DNA from 2 places in the Rothia sp. HMSC036D11 genome. Region 1 is predicted to be linked to the other one. Evidence: predicted binding sites of a transcription regulator. Region 1 holds the regulator's gene; the other holds the start of a gene.
The links. The regulator HspR, encoded in region 1, represses chaperone genes until heat shock. The targets are predictions, from matches to a motif close to AAGTTGAGTCNNNNNGACTCAACTT.
Positions count from the first base shown of each region.

Region 1 (3,116 bases):
GAGAACTACATGGCAAGCGAAAACTGGTTGTCAGAAGACTTTTATAAAACCCTCGGCGTGAAAGAAGACGCCTCCGACTCCGATATTAAAAAGGCCTACCGCAAACTCTCGCGCAAATACCACCCGGACCTAAACCCCGGGAACGAGACAGCCGAGAAGAAATTCAAGGAAGTCTCTGAAGCCTACGACGTGCTTTCGGATAAGAAACAGCGCGAGGAATACGACCAGATCCGCAAATACGGTGCCGCAGGGTTCGCCAATGGCGGCTTCGGTGCGGGCGCTGGCGGATTTGGCGGTGCCGGTGGGTTCGGCGGATTTAACGGCCAAAACGTGCACTTCACCACCGGCGGCGGTGCCGAAGGTATCAATATTGAGGATCTGCTCGGCGGGCTCTTCGGTGGCGGCGCTGGAGGAGCGGGCGGTTCACGCCGTACCGCCGGGTTCACGAGCGCCGACTTTGGCGACGCCGGATTTGGCGGCAGCGGCTTCGGCGGTGGTGGGCGCAAACGCGCCCCGCAGGATAATAACCTTTCCACCAGCACCCGCATTACTCTGCCGCAGTCGTACACAGGCACCACCGCGACCGTGTTCCTGCCGGACGGCACGAGCACTGAGGCGCGCATCCCGGCGGGTGTGAAGGACGGGCAGAAGGTGCGTGTGCGTGGTAAGGGTCGCCCCGGCACTGGCGGCGATCTGATGGTGACCGTGCGCGTTTCGGACGACCCGCACTACAGCCGCGAAGGAAACAACCTGGTGTTGCGTGCCCCCGTGACCCTAGAGGAAGCCGTCAATGGAGGTGTGCTGGAGGTGCCCGTACCCGGCGGTAAAACCGTCAAATTGCGGCTGACTCCCGGCAGCGTGGGCCGTAAACTGCGTGCGAAAGGACGCGGGTTCACAACCAAGTCGGGCACCGGCGACCTGCTGGTGATCCCCGAGGTGCACCTGCCGCAGAACCTGAGCGATGAAGCGAAGGAAGTCTTCGAGAAGTTCATTGCTCTGGCGCCGCAGGAGAACCCCCGTGAGGACCTTTTGAAGAAAGTTAGGTAGCTTATGAGTGCCCATAATAAGCAGTCATCGGCGTCTGCCTACAGCGCCGACCGGCCGGTTTTTGTGATTTCGGTGGCGGCGGATCTGGCGGGTATGCACCCGCAGACGCTCCGCCAATACGACCGTCTGGGGCTGGTGCAGCCTTCGCGTGCGCCGGGTAAGGCTAGGCGCTATTCGCAGCGCGATGTGGATTTACTTCAGCGTATTCAGCAGCTCTCGCAGGAAGGCGTTTCGCTTGAGGGAATCCGCCGGATTATTGAGCTTGAAGAGATGGTTGAGGAACACCGGGATCATATTGCCCGCCTGCAGGCCCAGCTTGAGGATGCGCACGCCAAGTTGGGGCTGGCGGAACGAGTGTTCGCAGCCAGCACCCGCGGGGATGTGGTGAACATCCAGCGGGGGCGGCGCCCGGCACCGCGCAAACGCTCCTCGGCGGTGGTGCTGTACCGGCAGAAATAGTTTTACCGTGGGTGGTTCTCAACCGACGACAACGTAACGTGACATGTCAGCTTAGCCATGTGCTTACTTCACTCTTTACGAGTGTCAGGCGGGCGGCGCGCCTGACCTGACCACGGCGTAAGCCTTTTCGGGGCAACGATATCCTTTGCCTATATGCGAGTGTCGGAGGTAACGCAGCGAAGCGAGTACGCCTCCGACTGCTTGAGCAAGGGCAAAGTGGTATCGTTACCCTTTCCCTAGCAGATAACTTATTTACGCCTATAGGTCAGGTCGTGGGCGCGGCGGCCCGCCTCACGAGCCTTCCTCTCAAAGCTAGTCAGGATGCGCCCCTCCCAGCGCGGCGCCCAACCGCCGACAGGGTCGTCCCCGGTAGCGCCTTCACCGGCATGCATGTTCTCGAAATCCGGATGCGCCTCCATAACATCGCGCATCACGTGGGCGTATTCTTCCCAGTCGGTAGCAAGGCGCCAGATTCCACCGGGTTTGAGCACGCGCGCAACCTTGTCGGCAAAAGCGGGGGAGACCAGGCGGCGTTTGTGGTGGCGTGACTTGTGCCAAGGGTCGGGGAAGAAAACCCAGAGCTCATCAACCGAATTTTCTTCCAGCATGTTATCGAGCAGTTCGGGGGCGTTAGCCTGAGCGACGCGCACATTCTCAACCCCGGCTTGCCCCATCTTGAGCAGCAGATCCGCAATGCCGGGGGTGTAGACCTCAACGGCAAGGAAGTTCGCCTCGGGCATTTCGGAGGCGCGGTGCACGATTGCTTCGCCCAGCCCGGAACCAATCTCGACAACCTGGTAGGCTTCGCGCCCGTAGATTGTGACCGGGTCGAAGGTGGCTTCGGGGGCTACAGAGGTATCTGCCCGCAGCCGGGGTATGTCGAGCACGTGAGTTTGGGAGTAGGTGTCCCACGCTTTTTGGCGGCGCGAGGTCAGGCGGTCGCCGCGGCGCACGAAGGAGTAGGGCTGGCGGAAGAACTCGGGCGGTACCGTTTTCTTCTCGGGCGTCTGGGGTGCATCGGTGTTGACCGGTGCGGTGGTCTGCGCGTTCTGCTCTTGAGATGACATACCTATCAGGATAACGTAGCGGCGCGTGGAGGGAGGCACTGTTAAAAATTCTGGGCAGTTAAAAATTTCGGGAGCAGTTTTTCATTGTACTGAAGAAACTGCCCCCGTTTGGTCTTTGCGACCGCAAATTCGCCGTGCAGGTTACTTCTTCTTGCCGGAGAACAGCAACGCCAGACCCGCGCCGAGCATCACGATGTTGTTGGCGAGCTGCTGCCCGTCCTGGGTAGGGCGGAAGGCTTTATCGTGCATGTCCGGGTTGCGGAAGTACATTGTCATGAGGTTGGCGCCAAAGGCAGTCAGACCCGCGCCCGCGAGGCGGGAAGGAATAAAGGGGGTCAGCAGGGTAGCGCCGAGTGCGGTTTCCGAGTAGGAAATAAGTTTGCCGAAGGTTTTGGGGTCGAGCTTGGCGACGGCGGGAACGCCGGTTGCCGCCATCTGCTGCAGGTATGCGTAGGTACCTTCGTCGGCACCGAGTTTCTTGACGCCTGCATCGAGCACGAGCGCGCCCGTGGTGAGGCGCAGTGCAGCGTTTGATAGTTTACC
Region 1 is NZ_KV815272.1:148,009-151,124, reverse strand. Features, by position in the region: gene HMPREF2958_RS00620 (DnaJ domain-containing protein) at 10-1,047, shown strand; gene HMPREF2958_RS00615 (heat shock protein transcriptional repressor HspR) at 1,051-1,506, shown strand; gene trmB (tRNA (guanosine(46)-N7)-methyltransferase TrmB) at 1,755-2,573, opposite strand; gene HMPREF2958_RS00605 (hypothetical protein) at 2,715-3,116, opposite strand, start outside.

Region 2 (3,116 bases), on a different contig from region 1:
TCATGTCGATGCGCACTAGGGCGTGCTCGTCGTCAAACTGGAACTCCGCCAGAGCCTTCGCAAGCTCGGTCTTACCCACACCGGTCGGCCCCAGGAACAGGAAGGAACCAATCGGGCGGTTCGGGTCGGAAATTCCGGCGCGGGCGCGGCGAACCGCATCCGCTACAGCAACCACGGCAGCTTCCTGACCGATCAGGCGTTCACCGATGCGTTTCTCCATCTCCAGCAGCTTCTCGGATTCGCCCTGAAGCATGCGCCCGGCGGGAATGCCCGTCCAGGAAGAGATAACCTCGGCAATGTCGTCAGCCGTGACCTCTTCAGAGACCATAGCCTCGCCATGAGCCTCAGTTTCGGCGCGCTGAGCTTCCTCCAGTTCCTTCTCCTTGGCGGGAATTTCGCCGTAGAGCAGGCGGGATGCATCCGCCAGGTTGCCCTCGCGCTGTGCCACCTCGGCACGCGAGCGCAGCTCGTCGATTTCACTCTTGAGATCACCCACACGGTTCAGACCGGCCTTTTCGGCTTCCCAGCGGGCGTTGAGCGCATCCAGCTGTTCTTTCTTATCAGCCATGTCTTTACGCAACGCCGCCAAGCGTTCCTTCGACGCTGGGTCGGTCTCGTTCTTGAGGGCCAGTTCTTCCATGGTCAGACGGTCTACGGCGCGGCGCAGCTGATCGATTTCCTCGGGGGCCGAGTCGATCTCCATGCGCAGGCGCGATGCTGCCTCATCCACCAGGTCGATCGCCTTATCGGGCAGCTGACGTGAGGGAATGTACCTATTTGAAAGTGCTGCGGCGGCGACTAGGGCGGCATCCGAGATTTGCACCTTATGGTGCCCCTCGTAGCGTTCCTTGAGCCCGCGCAGAATACCAATAGTGTCATCAACACTCGGCTCACCCACGTAAACCTGCTGGAAACGACGCTCCAGGGCGGGGTCTTTCTCAATGTTCTCGCGGAACTCGTCAAGCGTGGTAGCACCAATCATGCGCAGCTCACCGCGTGCCAGCATGGGCTTGAGCATATTGCCCGCATCCATGGAACCTTCGGATGCGCCCGCACCAACCACGGTATGCATCTCGTCGATAAAGGTGACGATCTGGCCTTCGGATTTTTTGATTTCTTCGAGCACGGCCTTGAGGCGTTCCTCGAATTCGCCGCGGTATTTAGCGCCCGCAACCATGGACCCAAGGTCAAGGCTGATCAGGGTTTTACCGCGCAGTGATTCGGGGACGTCGCCAGAGACCATGCGCTGAGCCAGCCCTTCGACCACAGCGGTTTTACCGACGCCGGGTTCACCAATGAGCACGGGGTTATTCTTGGTGCGCCGTGAGAGCACCTGCACCACGCGGCGGATTTCAGAGTCTCGACCGATCACGGGGTCGAGTTTGCCTTCACGGGCGAGCGCGGTCAGGTCGGTTCCGTACTTTTCAAGGGCCTGGAAGGTGCCTTCGGGGTCCGGGGTATCCACGGTGCGGTCTCCTCGTACTTGGGGAATGGTCTCTTCAATGACTTTGGCAGTTGCGCCCAGGTTTTCAAGTGCGCGAGCGGTATCGCTATCGCCGCTTGCGATGCCCAGCAGCAGCATTTCGGTAGAGATATAGGTGTCACCGAATTTTTGGGCGTGGGTCTGCGCGCTCTGAATAGCGGCGAGGGCGCTGCGGCTGAAGTTTGCGTTCTGCACGGATGCGCCAGATGCCTTCGGCAGCTTCTTAATCTCTGCAGATGCGGCTTCCGAAATGGCATCGACATCAAGCCCTGCGGCCTTGAGAACCGCTACGGCAACGCCTTCTCGCTGATCCATCAGTGCTTTGAGGATGTGCGCAGGTTCGATGCTGGGGTTACCCGCTGTCTGCGCGTTCATATTAGCGGCGGAGAGCGCTTCTTGGCTCTTGGTTGTGAATTTTGCGTCCATAAATCTTATCCTTTCGCGTCTTGTGTGGGGCGCATCCTGCGCCTTCTTTTTACAGCTAACTTGAGTCTACTACACTCAATGTTTGGATGCAAGGGGTTACCGACGGTTTTCGGGACCAAAATTCAGTGTTAAAAAAGGCTCTTTATGCGAATAAAGCGGCGAAAAATACAACTTTATTCGTATCAAGAGCCTTTTAGGGCGCGGGGGCGAGAATCAGATAGGCCTCAGTCCAAGAAATCATACGGGCTTTGTTGTCGCGCCTGCTCCTCCAAAACCTCGTCGGTAACACCCTGCTGCATGCGCGCCGAGCGCCTATTGGCATTGAAAGCGATCACGGCGGCGGTAATAGCCATGGCAAAGGTCAAAATTCCGAAGGTATTCCCAAATCCTGCACCGTAGCCCACGTAATCGGCACCCGCAAGCGCGCCAATTCCTGACACCGGCACCCCGGCACGGTAGTCGGGGATGAACATCCCAAAGAGAAATGCGAGCGTCCAGCAGGCCCACACGGAAAATACGAATCCCCAGGATGCACCAACCCGCAGGTGCTCGCCACTGGCAACGCGACGATGCGCATCACGAAACATCCACCACGCACCCAAGCACAGAATTACGGCGAGTGCTGGACCGAATGAGATAGCAAAAATAGGCACGAGATCACCGGCGGCGCCAAAGAGGGCACGACCTACGGTAATCCAGGCGGCAGAAACAAACGCCATGGGGTAGGCGGCATAGAGGGTTGCAACCTGCATGACGGCAGGTGTGCGTGCGGCTAATGAATTTACGTGCGGATGCGATCCGGAGTGCTCTGATTTTTCGTTCACTGTGCCATCTTAAACGGTTTGTGCCCCAGGCTGGGGCAGCACTCACCATGTCAGCGGGCTTTCTGCGGTAAATCCCGCATAAACCTAAACTTAAACCAAAAACTTTATTGTTATACTGAGCACATCGGGCGCTTGCGGGTGCCCATACCAACCACAGCGATAAATATTGGGAGCCTACATGAAAATATTGGCTTTAGGAGCAAGCGGTCGCACTGGAAGCCTTTTCACCCGCAAAGCGTTAGAGGAGGGACACACGGTCACCGCCTATGTGCGTAACCCCGATAAGGCGGCAGCGCTTTTGGGGGAACACCAGAACCTCATTATTGTCCCTGGTGCCCTGAACGATGCTGAGCGGCTCGCCACGGTTTCTTCCGGGCAGGATG
Region 2 is NZ_KV815278.1:299,502-302,617, reverse strand. Features, by position in the region: gene clpB (ATP-dependent chaperone ClpB) at 1-1,909, opposite strand, end outside; gene HMPREF2958_RS03555 (hypothetical protein) at 2,134-2,733, opposite strand; gene HMPREF2958_RS03550 (SDR family oxidoreductase) at 2,912-3,116, shown strand, end outside.
Region 2: the regulator HspR is predicted to act here: its motif matches at 1,967-1,991, upstream of clpB (ATP-dependent chaperone ClpB).